DNA from 2 places in the Clostridium perfringens genome. Region 2 is predicted to be linked to the other one. Evidence: riboswitches for the same ligand, from Rfam matches in the RefSeq annotation. Region 2 holds a riboswitch; the other holds the start of a gene.

Region 1 (8,369 bases), 870 kb from region 2:
CTTCTATTTCTTCTTTTGAAATAACTAAATCACCAAAGTATTTTACATCTTCAACATGGAAATAATCCTTATCCATTTCTTTTACTAGGTTATCTAAATCTTTAATTATCTCATATGAATTTTTATATTTAGCATCCTCTATAAACTCTTTATCCTCTGAAAGTATTTTTTCTAAATACTTATCAAAACTCATTATGTATAATTCACTATCCATTTCTTTTAAAGCAAAACTAGCAAAAGTCTCCTGTTTTACTCCTACTTCCCCAAGACTAGGTAATACTTGTGAAATATACTCCATAAATATACCATTTGGTCCTAAGATAAGAACTTTATCTTCTAATTCTTTTCTATAGTTATATAAAAGGTATGCAACTCTATGAAGAGCTATTGTAGTTTTACCACTACCTGCTACTCCATTTACAACTATATTAGAAGTTCTCTCTTTTCTTATGATTTCATCTTGCTCTTGTTGGATTGTCATTATTACATCTTTAAGCTTATCAGAACTGTTATTACTTAGAACCATTTGTAAAATATCATCTTTTACATCTATGGCTGAATCAAAAACTCCCTTTAATTCTCCTTTTTTAACTATAATCTGTCTTCTACCTTCTATATCACATTTTATAGGTCCATCTGGTGATGTATAACTTGCTTCTCCTAAACTACCATGATAAAAAAGTGAAGCCACAGGGGCTCTCCAATCTACTATTACAGGCTCATAGCTTCCCTCTGGAGTTACTCCAAATCTACCAACATATAAAGTATCCTTTTGATCAAACTCTAAATCATTAAAAGTAACTCTTCCAAAGTAAGGTGATTCCTTTAAGATTGTTAATTCCTTTAATTTTTTATCTATTGTAGTAAAGGCTTGTTCTTTTACATATCTTTCATGGTCAAAGTACTCTATTAATTTATCTTCATCATCTTTATATTCTTCAACTGCATTTTTTCTATAATCTAATATATATTGTGTTACAAATTTTCTTTTATTTATATATGAAAGCATTTCTTCATTTAATATATTAGAAACTTCCTCTAATTTTTTCTCTTCAACTAAAAATTCTATATCTTTTTTATCAGTCATTAGAATCTTCCTTTCTTACTTTCTCTATTACATTATACCCAATTATAACATTAACTTTCCTCTCATTAAAAATACAAATGAAAAGTCAAAAAGTGCATGAAGCATTTTTAACTTCATGCACATTTTATCATCTTATAAAATTATAGTGTATATTATTTTAAACTAACACTAAAAGTGAAATAGAAAATATTTTTTTCTATATTTTTATGCGCCTTATTTCTATTCACCGTCAACTTTATTATTTGTAGAGCTATCATCTTTCTTTTCTTCTGTAGCTCCATCATTAACATTAGATTTAACTTCTTCATTTTCTTTAGATGAATCTAAAGCATCATTGTTAGCTTCATTATTAGCTCTTGCTAATTTTGCAGCCTCTTCTTGAGCTTCGATCATAGCTTTTAATTCATCTTGTTTTCTTTGCTCTTCTTCTAATCTTAATGCTTCTTCTCTAGCTTTTTTGATTGCTTCTTCTTTTTCTTTTCTCTTAGCTAAAGCTTGCTCTCTTAGACTTTGAATTTCTTTCTTAGCCTTTTCATCAGCTTCTCTCTTTTCTGGATATTTACCATAAACTATTTCCATGAATTCGTCACCCATGATAGTTTCTTTATCTAAAAGAACACCTGTTATCTCATCTAATAACTCTCTATTTTCAATTAAAATCTTAATTGATTTTTCATGAGCTTTTTTAATAACTTGTAAAACTTCTTCATCAGCTATGGCAGCAGTAGTTTCTGAACAGTTTCTAACTGGTCTTCCATCTAAGTATCTATTACTCATAGCTTCTAAAGCCATCATATCAAATCTCTCACTCATACCATAAATAGTTATCATATTTCTAGCTGATTGAGTAGCTCTTTCAATATCATTTGATGCACCAGTAGTTATACTATTAAATACTACTTCCTCTGCTGCTCTACCACCAAGCATAACTGATATTTGATCTATCATTTCTTCCTTAGATACTAAGTATTTTTCTTCCTCTGGAAGTTGCATTGTGTATCCTAAAGCTCCCATTGTTCTAGGAACTATTGTTATTTTATGAACTGGGTCAGTATTATTTAATAAAGCTGCAACTAATGCGTGACCTACTTCATGATATGCAACTATTTTCTTTTCTTTTGGTGAAAGTATTCTATCTCTCTTTTCTTGACCCGCTATTATAACTTCAACAGCTTCGTCTAAGTCTTCTTGAATTACAAACTTTCTACCATGTTTTACGGCTCTTAAAGCAGCCTCATTAACTATGTTTGCTAAGTCTGCCCCAACAGCACCTGGAGTAGATTTTGCTATTTCTTCTAAAGATACATCATCTGATAATTTAACGTCTCTAGAGTGAACCTTTAATATTTCCTCTCTACCTATTAAATCTGGTCTATCAACAATTATTCTTCTATCAAATCTACCTGGTCTTAATAAAGCTTTATCTAAAACTTCTGGTCTATTTGTAGCTGCTAAAATAACAACTCCTTTTGAAGAATCAAAACCATCCATCTCAGTTAATAATTGGTTAAGAGTTTGTTCTCTTTCATCATTTCCTTGAATAGCACCATCTCTACTCTTACCAATAGCATCAATCTCATCTATGAAAACTATACATGGAGCTTTTTCTTCTGCTTGCTTGAATAAATCTCTTACTCTCGCAGCTCCCATACCTACAAACATCTCAACGAAGTCTGAACCTGACATAGAGAAAAATGGTACTTTTGCTTCCCCTGCAACAGCCTTAGCAAGTAAAGTTTTACCTGTTCCTGGAGGCCCTACTAATAAAGCACCCTTTGGAAGCTTAGCTCCTATTTCTACGTATTTTCTTGTATCATGTAAAAAGTCTACAATTTCTACTAAGGATTCTTTAGCTTCATCTTGACCTGCAACATCTTTAAATGTTATTCCAGTCTCATTTTCAGCATAAAGCTTAGCATTATTTTTACCAAATGACATTACTCCGCCACCCATTTTATTATTCATTTTAGAGAACATCATTCTACCAACAAAGAATATAAGTATTAATGGGAAAACCCATGACATTAATAAACCTAAAAGTTGATAGTTTTCTGGTTTAGTTACATTGAATTCTACCCCAGCTACAGTTAAATCTTTAATTAACTCTGGTTGAGTAATACCAGCAACTGCTGGATTAGTTGTATATAAGATTTTCCCTTTTAAATTACTGCTATCTGAAGGTGTTATCTCAATTTGATTTCCTGAAAAGTTTACTGATTTAACTTCTTTTTTATCTAACATTTGCATGAAAGTACTATAATCTACTTTTTCGTATAGCATTTCATCTTTAACCATATTAAAGGTTAATAATATACCAAACGCTATAATACTATATATGACAATATATTTAAGCATTTTTTTATCTTTAAACATACATCATTCCTCCTTCTCTAACGTTTATTTTACAAATCCTATTCTATCAAAAGGATATACTGTTAACTGTGCCTTTGCTTCTATGTCTTTTCCATCTATATAAGGATTGCTCCAATATCTAGCATCATCACTATTATTTCTATTGTCACCTAACATTAAAAACTTTCCACTTGGAACATCAAAAGACATATCAGTTTTTCCACCTTGATATTTTACATAGTCTTCTTCAAGTTTATTTCCATTTATATAAACTGAACCATCACTTTTTATTTCAACATGCTCACCTGGTAATCCAATGACACGTTTTAAAAGTGGTTCTTTTAATTCATCAGAATTAAAAACTACTATATCTCCTCTTTTGATATTATTAGGATTATATATTTTAGTAACAAATAATTGATCACCAATCTCTACTGTAGGCATCATTGATCCTGTAGGAACTTTTATCTTAAACAATAAAAATTGATGAATCAAAGCTGCTAATAGTAAAGCTGCTAAAATTGGTATAATCCAATCTAAAAAGAATGATTTCTTCTTTGTATTACTAGAACTCATTACTATTCCCACATACCTTTCATCAAATCTTCTATTTCTTTTTTTCTTTTTTCTGTAAGCGCTTTATCCAAGCAAAACTTACCATCTTTGCCTTTAACTAAAACATCCCCCTCTTTTACGTCACCTATTACGTCATCTTTTTTTAATTCTAAAATATTTTCTTTTTCATCTTCACATACAATAAAATGTCCTTCTATTCTATCTACTATTATTTTTTTCATTTTATACTCCTTGCTCCGAATATTAGTATGAGAAATCTTTAAACTCAATTTAAAATTATTCCTCAATAATTTTAGAATTTTTTACCTTTAATAATCTTAAAGTATCAAGTATAAGTATATCATAAATTACCATAACTTTGTAAACTTTAATTCATACTTTTTCCCTCAAGTTTCATAAATATTTCAATATTATTTTATCAACTTATTGTGTCTTTTTTATGTCTTTCATTATTAAATATTTTTCACTTTTAAATAGTAATATTTTGAAACAATCTAATTTATTAAATAATTTTTGATTCTTAATTTTATTAAATAAATTTATATAATTCTAAAAAAATTATATTCTACTATATTCATTATTATCCTTCACTTTTATTATATACTTTAATACATTATTCTAAATACTTTTAATAAAAAAAGTTGTATAGTTTTTTTACCATACAACTTTTATATTAATTAAAAACATTCATTTCTAAGCAAATCTTCATAAGTTTCTCTTTTACACATAACTTTTGAAATTCCATTACTTACACTTACAACTGCCGCCTTAGGAATTCTATTATAATTATTAGCCATTGAATGTCCATATGCTCCTGTAGACATTATAGCTAATATATCTCCAGTTTCCATTCTAGGCATCTCTATGGAATTTAAAAGTACATCCCCTGATTCACAGCATTTTCCCGCTACAGTAACTATCTCCTTAGAATTATCAAAAACTCTGTTAGCTATTAATGATTCATAATTTGCACTGTATAAGGCTGGTCTTATATTATCACTCATTCCACCATCTACACTTACATATTTTCTTATATTAGGAATTTCTTTTATAGCTCCTACAGTATAAAGAGTTAATCCTGCATTCCCTACAATACTTCTTCCTGGCTCTATACTTAATATAGGAACATTCATATTTAACTTTCTGCATATTTCATCAGCTTTATTTATTATAACTGAACAATATTCTTCTATTTCTTTTGGCTTATCTCCTTCAGTGTAATATATACCAAATCCTCCACCTAAGTCTAATTCTTTTATTTCATATCCTAAGGTTTCTTTTATATCATTTATAAGATTTAGCATAATTTCTGTTGTATCTTCAAAAGGTTCTAAGTCAAATATTTGCGAACCTATATGACAATGCAATCCATTAAGTTCTATATACTCTAATTCCATTGCTCTTTTAATAGCGTCATAAACTGTATCACCAATTACAGGGAATCCAAATTTTGAGTCCAATTGACCTGTTTTTATATATTCATGGGTATGGGCCTCTACTCCAGGAGTTATTCTCAAATAAACTTTTTGAACTCTTCCATATTCTTGAGCTATAGAATTAAGAACTTCTAGTTCATGAATATTATCAACTATAAATCTTCCAATTCCTAATCTTACTCCTAAATCTATTTCATAATCAGATTTATTGTTACCATGGAAATATATTCTTTCTAATGGGAAACCTGCTTTATAAGCAGTATAAAGCTCTCCACCTGAAACAACATCTAAATATAAATTTTCTTCATTAACTAAATTGCACATGGACATATTTATAAATGCCTTTCCTGCATAGGTAACTCTGTTTCCTCTTTCTTCACACTTCATAGCATTATAGTATCTTCTACAATTGCTTCTCACTAACTCTTCATCAATAACATATAAAGGAGTTCCATATTCCTTGCTTAAAGCACTTGCTTTTACTCCTCCAACATATAACTCATTTTCTTCTACTTTCATTGATCCAAATAATTTCATATCTTTTCCCTCCACAAACTTTTTTAGTGGCAGAGTATAAAAGTATGCAAAGCTACCGACTCTCCTGGCATTTAATTCCAATAAATAAAAACAGCAAAGGAACACCTTTGCTGCCTTAATCGCAACTTAGCGTACCTTGTAGCACTCCACTTTTTTCAAAGTGACAGTTATATGCATATTATACATATACCCAGAAATATTAATCACCATTAATATCTCTTCGGCCATAATCCCTTTCATCATACATAAAACACTTGTCAGCTACTTATGACTACTCTTAATTACGGCACCTCTACTTTGGTCCTATTTTCAAATTATTTATGCTTTTATTATATTAATTATTGTTTATAATGTTACTAAAAAATCTCAAATAATGCAATAGTATAAACTAAAATTATTAATAAAAAAATTTATACATTACAATTATTTCCTTCACATCTAAATGCATTAGTACCTTCATAACCTATTTCTTTTAAAACTTTTTTTACCACTCTTTTTCCTATGCTATCCTCATTTAATTCACAAAGAGCATCCTCTATATTGTACCAAGCAGCTCCTTCTACTTCAGTTGATTTCTCTATTTCTCCTGATTCATAATATGCTAAATAAGTTAGCATAAGTAATTCTTTTCCCTTTACAAAATCACTACCTAAATATTTTATATCTTTAACTGTTATTCCTGTTTCTTCTTTTACCTCTCTATAAACAGTTTCCTCTGCACATTCATCTACACCTACATATCCAGATATAAGAACTTTAGAATTTTCATATATATAACTTTGCTTTAAAAGAATTATCTCATCACCTTTTATTACAGCAACAACAATACAAGGCTTAGGTAAATCAAAAAACATCATATCATGTTTACTGCAATAAGGTATCATTCCCTCATCCCAGCTATTCTTTAACTCTAATTTTTCACCACATAACGGACAATATTTAAATTTCATAATTAATTTCTTTAGTAAAGCAAATATATTACCTTCTATAATTTTTTATTTCAAATTTATCTGATTCTAAGTTAAAACAAATATATTTTCTTCTGTAATTTCTTAAAATCACCATCTATAACTTATAAAAATTCGCTATTTTAGATAAGAATAGTAATATATAAATTAAGCTAACTAAAGTTCACCACCTTTCATATTCTCAAATACTTATCATATCTTTTCTATAAATTCAACTTTAAATAATAAATTCTAACTTTAAATAATAAATCCACTAACATTAACTTAATATTTAATATTTTGTGTTTTATATTTTACATATATTTATATTTTTAATTCTATAAACTAAAATTATGATAATAGATGCCTTAACTTATGCTATTTAGACTTCTACCTTTCAATTCTATAAATTAAACTTATAAAACTATTTCTACAGGATTAAGTAACTCAATTTCCTCTTCAGTAACTTTGCAATTATATGCAAAGATATCTACTCTTTCTTTTTTAGCTAATCTCAATGCTTCCCCAAACTTAGGATCTGTTTCATCATTAGGAGAAAACTTATTTACATTATCTATCTGTATTAAAAAAATTATTCCTGCACCCATTCCTAATTTTTTAATTTCAATCAGTTCTAATATGTGTTTCTTTCCTCTTTCAGTTGGAGCATCTGGAAACCTAGTCTCTCCATTTTCCTCTAAAGTTACCCCTTTTACTTCTAAAAAGTATGTATTTTCATTATCATCTTGTAATTTAAAATCAAATCTAGAATTTCCAAAAGTTTTTTCTCTACTTATATTATTAAAATTTACTAACTTTTCTATCTTTTTATTTATTAATGCCTCTTCTACAACTTTATTAGGAATCTGAGAATCTATATTTATTAAAACCTCACCCTTATAAGCTGCAATTAAATCATAAGGAGTTTTTCTATTTGGAGTAGTTCCTTTTCTTAAAAGAACTGTACATCCTTCTTTTAAAATCTCTCTACACCTTCCAGTGTTAGGAACATGAACTAATAACTCCTCATCATCTAAAACTACATAAGCTTGAAATCTATTTGGTCTTCTTAAAAAAATAGCTTTTCTGATAACACTATTGTACTTCATCTATGGTAACCTCTTCATATATTATTTAACTTTTAATTTTAGTTATAAATTAATAATTTTTTTATTCCTTATCTATGTTAATTAAAAACATGAGTCTTTTTCAGTTAATAAAAAAACATAAACATTTCCCTTTTATGAATTAATAAAATATCTTTTTTTCTACATTCCTTGTTATTATATTCTACATAAAAATACTTTTATTAACAAGGTTGAAATGAAGAAGATATGTAATTTGATTCTCTTAGATCCATTTAAAAACATTATTTTGTTTCTCAAATTGACTGAGAACTTATTTTTATTTGAACAAAAAGATTTTTTCTTATAT
Region 2 (8,369 bases):
CTATATTGTAGCATATTTTATCAAAAAACACAACAACTTCGCTAAATGTATATTTAGCGAAGTTATAAATTGGGGGTATTTTAGAAATTCATATGTGTATTTCAAACAATCTGATTTAAGATTGTTTTTTAACTTTGTTTAACCTTGAAACATCTTATTTTATTAAAAATATCTTTTGATGAAAAATTATAAAGTATTTATTCTAACTAACTGTAATACAATTAGTATTACATATAAAAGTAATACGTTTTATACAGAATAATAAATATCAATATATCTTAAATATAACCAAAACCATAGTAAATATACATTATAAATAAAATAATATAGTATATTTGCTAATTTAATTACCTATATAAATTAAAGACTCTATTCTAATATCGTATTTAGATATTAGAACGCAAAAATAATGAAGATAACTTAAATTTAGCTATCTTCATTTTATTGTGTTTCCTTATAATATAAGCATATCGCAATTTTTTAATTATGATAATTCGTCTAAGTTGTTACTTTCTTTTCCATCAGGAATACTTCTTAAATAAGCTTCCCCTTTCTTTGAATGAGAAATTATTACTCCATCAATCATTCCCTCTTCTGCAAGCTTTACACCTTCAGCTTTAGAAACAGTCTTTCCACTACTTAAAACGTAATCTGTAATTTCTCCATTACTATTCTTTTTTACTTTAACTATAGAATCTGACATGATTATCACCTTCCTTTACTATTATTTTGCATACTTTTTTAAAAAATATTCCCTGTAAAAAACCATTTTTATTTGTTATAATTAAATTATAAAAGGTTTACATAATGAGAAATGAGGGGTGATTATTTTGTATTTAGAAAAAATTATTAAAGCAAAAAAAAATATAGAAGATGTAGTTATAAAAACACCTTTAATATACAGCGAGGTTTTTTCAAGGAAATCTGGAAACCAAGTGTATATGAAATGTGAAAATTTACAATTAACAGGTGCTTACAAAATAAGAGGTGCCTTAAATAAAATAAGATCCTTATCAGATGAAGACAAAGTAAAAGGGGTTGTTTGCTCTTCTGCTGGAAATCATGCTCAAGGCGTAGCTTTTGCAGCATCACAAGCTAATGTTAAATCAACTATAGTAATGCCAAAGACTACTCCTCTACTAAAAATCCAATCAACAAAGGATTTAGGAGGAAATGTTGTTTTATCAGGTTATGTTTATGATGATGCTTTTAATGAGGCTAAAAGAATTGAACAGGAACAAGGAGCCTTATTTATACACCCATTTAATGATATTGATGTAATTTGTGGACAAGGCACAGTAGCCTTAGAAATATTTGAAGATTTAAAGGATGTAGATGTTATTCTCTGCCCTATAGGTGGCGGTGGCTTAATAAGTGGAGTTACCTTAGCTGCTAAGGCCTTAAACCCTAATGTTAAAGTAATTGGAGTACAAGCAGAAGGGGCAAATGCAATGGTTAAAAGTTTTAAGGCAGGAGAAATAATTGCTTTAGACTCTGTTGATACCATTGCTGACGGAATTGCAGTAAAAAGACCTGGGGATTTAACATTTAAATTTATAAAAGAATATGTTGACGATATAATAACTGTATCAGACCATGAAATTGTTGAAGCATTCTTTACTTTAAGTGAAAAACATAAACTTCTAGCAGAAGCTTCAGGAGCTGTATCATTAGCAGCCTCTTCTAAATTAAATTTTAAAGGTAAAAATGTAGTATCAATAATAAGTGGTGGTAATATAGATATGGTTACTATAACCGCATTAATAAATAGTGCATTAGTAGCTAAGGGAAGACTTTTTGGTTTTAGTCTAGAAGTTCCTCATAAACCAGGCCAAATATTAAAAATTGCTAAAGTTCTTGCTGATACTAATGCTAATATAGTAAAACTTGAACATGATCATTTTAAAGCAACAGATGCTCTTAAGAACATGGTTATAGAAGTAACCTTAGAGACCAATGGCCACTCTCATATAGATGAAATTAAAAAAGCTTTAACAGATCAAAACTATGTAATAAAACAAATTTACTAATTTTAAAATAAAAAAAGAGGTGAAAAAATCACCTCTTTTTTTAGTAAGAAAATACTTCATCTTCTATACTCTCATCAGTATCTATATGCTCTACACTTAAGTCAACATCTTTTAAGTCTATTATTTTAGTTTTATATTTAATTTTATAATATGCAAATAATCCAAAGAATAGAGGTAATCCAATATAAGATGAAATTAATCCACCCCAGTCTACTCCATTTCTAACATCTAAGTATGCATATCCTTGACCTAAAACTATTATTCCACATAATATTAAAGCTATTATAGGTCCTAATGGGAATAATTTAGCTTTATAAACTAATCTATTCATATCTTTACCTTGAGCTACATAAGCTTTTCTGAATCTATAATGACATATTGCGATTCCAAGCCAAGCTATAAATCCTGATAATCCTGATGCTGCTACAAGCCATACATAAACTGTATTTTCAGCATAAATACCTGTTAAGAAACATAAACTTGCAATTATTGTTGTTATTATAATAGCATTAACTGGTACTCCTCTAGAATTAGTTTTTTCAAAAATCTTAGGTGCCATTCCACTTTTAGCCATAGCATAAAGCATTCTACTTGATGCATACATACCTGAGTTACCAGCTGATAAGACAGATGTTAGTATTATGGCATTCATAATTGAAGCTGCTCCAGCTAATCCTAATTTTTCAAATACTATTGTAAAGGCACTTGTTTCTACTCCAGCTTGAGCATTTGGTACTAAAGCACCAATTACTAAAATTGTTCCTAAATAAAATAATAAGATTCTCCAAAATATTGTATTAACAGCCTTAGGTACATTTTTTTCAGGATCTTCACTTTCTCCAGCGGCAACCCCTACTAATTCAGTTCCTTGGAATGAGAAACCAGCTATTAAGAAAATCATGAAAATTGTAAAGGCACTTGTTTCTACTCCAGCTTGAGCATTTGGTACTAAAGCACCAATTACTAAAATTGTTCCTAAATAAAATAATAAGATTCTCCAAAATATTGTATTAACAGCCTTAGGTACATTTTTTTCAGGATCTTCACTTTCTCCAGCGGCAACCCCTACTAATTCAGTTCCTTGGAATGAGAAACCAGCTATTAAGAAAATCATGAAAATTGATTTTGCTCCTCCAATAAACGGGCCTCCATTTTCATAGAAGTTTTTGAATCCTACATTATCTCCACCTAATATTCCAAAAATCATAAGAACTCCTACGATTAAGAATATTATAACAGTAGCAACTTTTACAGCTGCAAACCAAAACTCTGATTCTCCATAAGCTTTGGCAGATAATAAATTAAGAGTTAATATAATTACTAAGAATAATGCGCTCCAAACTATTGCTGGAACATTAGGAAACCAAAACTTCATTAATAAAGAACCTGCAACCATTTCTGCTGCTATTGTTATAGCCCAGTTATACCAGTAATTCCATCCTAAAGCAAATCCTAAAGCAGGATCAACAAATTTTGTTGCATAAGCTCCAAAGGAACCTGTTTCTGGCATATATGTTGCCATCTCCCCTAAGCTTGTACACAAGAAATATACCATTACTCCTATAATTCCGTAAGCTACAAAAGCTCCTCCTACACCGGCTTGATGAAGTGTATCTCCCATGGCTAAGAAAATACCAGTTCCTATGGCACCACCCATGGCAATCATACTAAGATGTCTTGATTTCAAGCCTCTTTTTAGATTAGTATTTTGTTCTTGACTCATTTTTTTAGTCCTCCTTATGGTTTTAATAATTAAGCCATAAGTGATAACTAAGTTTTCGCTAACAAAAGAAACCCTTAAGCGTGTTTCATGCTTAAGGGTTCGTAAAGTTATATACAATACTCTTCTTTCATGATAGCACACCACAAAATAATTTGTGACAGTGTTACATATATTATATGTAACCCCAACCTAATAGAATTAAAGCCTCTTCTAATGGTTTCGGCGATTCATCCTTTCACTTTGCTTCAACGTGCTTACCTCTGCAAAGATACTATTAATCATCGCGCCTCTATCTCAGTTATTCACTTTATATTAACAATTATGAGATTAAATTTGCAAAATGTCAATATTTTTTTATTGATAAATAAAAATTATAAACAAAAATTATTGAACAATTTATAAAATAATTTAGATTTTATTGTTGACTTTAAATCCTAACTATAGTAATATGTACTCATACAAAAAACATGTGTATTCAATAAGAATACAAAAGGGGGCTATTATGAAAAATTTATCCTTAATAAAAAGAATATTTGTTGCAATTATTTTAGGAATACTTATTGGGCTAGGATGTTCCTATATTAATTTAGATATACCTATTAGAATATTAATGACCTTTAATAGCATATTTGGGAATTTACTAAGTTTCTTAATCCCACTTATAATAGTTGGGTTTATAGTTCCTGGTATAGCATCCTTAGGAAATAAATCAGGAAAGGGACTTTTCATAACTACTTTAATTTCATATGCTTCAACATTTTTAATAGGAATACTTACTTTCTTTATAGGACGCGCAGTACTTCCTAAATTTATAGTAAGTGCTTCTCTAAGCACTGGATCAGTAAATGTTGATCCTTATTTTACAATTGATATTCCTCCAATGTTTGGTGTTATGTCAGCTTTAGTTTTTGCATTTTTATTAGGAATAGGAATATCAAGAATAAAAAATAGTTACTTATTAAAAGTATCAGAAGAATTTAATCACGTTATTTCATTAACTATAAAAAATGTGTTAATACCTTTAGTACCTATTTACATACTTTCAATATTTTCAAAGTTAAGTTATAATGGTGAGATTTTTACTACTTTAAAGTCTTTTGGACTTGTGTACTTAGTTTTATTTTCAATACAAGGATCTTATTTAGTGGTTCAATATGCTTTAGCTGGAACTTTAAAGAAAGAAAATCCATTAAAATTACTTAAAAATATGATTCCTGCATATATGACAGCTTTGGGAACTCAATCATCAGCAGCTACAATCCCAGTTACTTTAAACTGTACTAAGGAAAATAAAGTTGATCAAGATGTAGCAGATTTTGTTATTCCTTTAGGAGCAACAATAAATTTAGCAGGTGATACTATTACTTTAGTTCTTGCATCAATGGCTGTAATGTATATGAAAGGACAAGTTCCAACTTTCTCTGTTATGGTTCCATTTATAGTTATGTTAGGAGTAACTATGGTAGCAGCACCAGGGGTACCAGGTGGCGGAGTTATGGCTGCTTTAGGATTACTTGAAGGTATGCTTGGATTTGGTAATGTTGAAAAATCCTTAATGATAGCACTTCATGCTGCTCAAGATAGTTTTGGAACAGCAACTAATGTAACTGGAGATGGGGCTATAGCTATAATAGTAGAATCAATATTAAAGAAAAGAAATAATACTAACATTAAAATTGAAGAGGCTGAAGAAGACTTTATTCCAAAGGTTAGTTGTAATTAAAAAAATGACTATGAGAAATTCTCATAGTCATTTTTTATTTAAGAATTATATTGCTACTTTTAGGGAATAATTGATCATATAAAGAATCAAAGCCCTCATCAGCTAATACTACCTCTGTATCATCATTTACATAAAATTGATTCATAGTATTCATTACAAGTTCATATTTTTTTAAATTACCCTCTTCAAGTAAAACTTCATAAAGATATGCTAAGTGATTTTGCATATACTCTTGCATTTCTTTAAGTTCTTCATCAGAAACCTTATTTTCTTTATGAAGCTTATTTACAGGTCCATTTCTAAAAATAAAATATGTTGAAGCTTTTGCTATTCTAGCAATATGTTCTTTAGTCTTAGTATCCTTCATATTTTCCACCTCTTCCATCTAACGTAATAATTATAAAATAAAATTAAGTACATTTCAATTTTCTTATTTATTCTAATATAGTAAGTTTTAACAGGGAAATTTTACTTAGTTATGAATTTTTTTATTAAAATATTCAATTTATTTGACATATAGATTAACAATGGTTATAATCATTTTGTTTGGTTTTCTTTTAAGTTTTTAAATACACATTAAATATTTAAATTCACATTCAAAAATACGATTCACAAAACTCAAAAACAAGGAGTGTATTAAAAATGAAAAAAGAAAAACTTATTCCTAAGCTTATATTTTTCTTATTAGGAATGGCAATCATACAATTAGGTGTTGTAATATTCTTATTAAGCGGAGCTGGATCAGATCCCTTTACTGTATTTACTCAAGGACTTTCAAAAGCTCTAAGCGTTTCAACTGGAACTGCTAACATGATAATACTTGTTACTTTAGTTATTGCAATCTTCATTGCAGATAGAAAACAACTTAAAGTTGGAACTTTTGTACTTGTTTTAGTGGTAGGCCCTACTATAGATGCAATCATGGGAATATTACATAGATTTGGTTTAGATACTTCACTTAGTAACTTTAACTTATTTACAAAATGCGTAATTGTAGCTGTAAGCTGTATTATAATAGCTATAGGATTCTCATTCTTAGTTAGTACTGAATTAGGAGTTGCACCAAACGATTTAGTTCCTCTTATAATAAGAGATAAAACTAACTTCCAATACCGTTGGATACGTATCGGTTTAGATTTAAGCTTCCTAGTAGTTGGTTATTTACTAGCTGGTGTTGTAGGTCTTGGAACAATAATAGCAGTACTTTTCACAGGTCCAGCTATACAATTTTTTATGCCGCCATGTGAAAAAATTGTACATAAATTTATAGGCAAAAATGCTGCTTAATAATAGAAAAACAGTCCATATGGACTGTTTTTTTTATATTTCTTGATATCTAGCTATAAGTTCTACTAATTCATCACAGAAAGCATCATATTTTTCTGTAGGATGTTTCACTGTAATTGTAATTTCTTCACCAATCTCTACTTTTTTCTGGTCCGGAGAAAAGGTAAATGCCAATGTATCTTCTCTGTTATATATAGGTTTTATAGTAACATGAAAATCTTCTCCTAAAATTTTCTTTCTTAATAATGTCATAATAATCACCTCACCGTTTTATTATAACAATAAAAGAAAAACATGCCAATATTGGCATGTTTTTATATTGTATCAAAAAAAGCGTTTATCTTTTCCAATTCTCCATTTGCAAAAGTATAATCATTTAAATCATCTTTGCTTATCCATTTATATGTAGTTATATTAGAGCCACAAGTAATTTTTTCTTTTAAGGAACCTGTAAAAACTCTTAAAGTTTCTTCTTCATTAACATTTAAATCACATAGTTGATTTAAATCAAAAACTATGGTTTTTAAATCTTCCTTTATTGCTCTATTTGCGCATTTTTCTGGAGTTTCTCTTCCTTTTATTTTTCTTTCAAAAATATACCATAGGTGCTCATCTGCTTTTTTTCCTTTTCTTTTTGAAATTAAAATATTATTAAAGTCATCCTTTATAATAATAGAACAAAATTTAATATTACTCATATACGTCTCCCCTTTTACACATTTCGCTTTTTATATACATATTATAGCAAATTATTATATATTATTCCTCTATTTTAATATAAATTCAAATAAAATTTTCAATATTATTTAATAGTTAATTGATTTAAAACTATAAAAAATTTCTATATTTTAATATAAGTTTTTAATTTTAAATACATACTTTAACAGTAATATACAACGGATAAAAAACTAAATTTAAAGCAATAAATTCGTAAAATAACGTATATTTGTTGCTGCTTAAAAAATATAACTCCGTATTTTTTTATAAAAAGACGAATTATAAGATTGATAAATATATACTACTTTATAATCTAAAGAAGTTTTAAGTTATTTATATCTAAATCATAAGTAACATCTTTTCTTTCAACTATTACTTTAATTTTTTCTTTAATTTCATCACATTGGAGAACTTTAGTGATAAGCTCTCTTGTTGGATTAATTGCATATGGTATTCCAACATTTTTAAACATTGTAAAATCTCCAGAGGTATCTCCATAAGCATAACTATTTTCTAAGTCTATATTATGTTTTTCTTTTAATTCTAAGATAGCTTTTTCTTTGCTTTCAGAATCCCACATTGGAATTATATCTCCGTTATATGTATTATTATGATCAAGCTTATATATAGTTCCTTTAAAATCATTCATATTGTATTTTTCTGACATTTCTTTTACAAGCTCATAAGGAGATCCAGAAATAGCTATGACAATATGACCTTGTTCTTTATGCCATTTAATTCTTTCTCTAGTAAATGTATAAACTCTATCTCCTTTTTGTTCTATTACTTTCTTAGCTATATATTCTATATGATAACTGCTTATTCCTTTTATTGCTTCAGTATATATATCAACCATTTTTAATAAATATTCATCATATCCACCTTGTCT

What was found. Region 2 has a riboswitch for lysine ahead of I6G60_RS09615 (amino acid permease). Riboswitches for the same ligand answer to the same signal wherever they lie in the genome.
Region 1: it holds a riboswitch for lysine, as region 2 does, so the genes downstream of both, lysA (diaminopimelate decarboxylase) here and I6G60_RS09615 (amino acid permease) in region 2, are expected to answer to the same signal.

What each region holds. Positions count from the first base shown of each region.
Region 1 is NZ_CP065681.1:2,888,001-2,896,369, forward strand. Features, by position in the region: gene I6G60_RS13475 (HelD family protein) at 1-1,087, opposite strand, end outside; gene ftsH (ATP-dependent zinc metalloprotease FtsH) at 1,307-3,460, opposite strand; gene lepB (signal peptidase I) at 3,485-4,015, opposite strand; gene I6G60_RS13490 (DUF3006 domain-containing protein) at 4,018-4,236, opposite strand; gene lysA (diaminopimelate decarboxylase) at 4,693-5,988, opposite strand; lysine riboswitch at 6,120-6,291, opposite strand; gene I6G60_RS13500 (NAD(+) diphosphatase) at 6,399-6,938, opposite strand; gene sfsA (DNA/RNA nuclease SfsA) at 7,352-8,044, opposite strand.
Region 2 is NZ_CP065681.1:2,021,800-2,030,168, reverse strand. Features, by position in the region: gene I6G60_RS09625 (DUF3892 domain-containing protein) at 485-703, opposite strand; gene ilvA (threonine ammonia-lyase) at 831-2,030, shown strand; gene I6G60_RS09615 (amino acid permease) at 2,071-3,753, opposite strand; lysine riboswitch at 3,879-4,053, opposite strand; gene I6G60_RS09610 (dicarboxylate/amino acid:cation symporter) at 4,256-5,476, shown strand; gene I6G60_RS09605 (hypothetical protein) at 5,511-5,843, opposite strand; gene I6G60_RS09600 (YczE/YyaS/YitT family protein) at 6,119-6,763, shown strand; gene I6G60_RS09595 (hypothetical protein) at 6,797-7,015, opposite strand; gene I6G60_RS09590 (NUDIX domain-containing protein) at 7,078-7,461, opposite strand; gene I6G60_RS09585 (HAD-IB family hydrolase) at 7,794-8,369, opposite strand, start outside.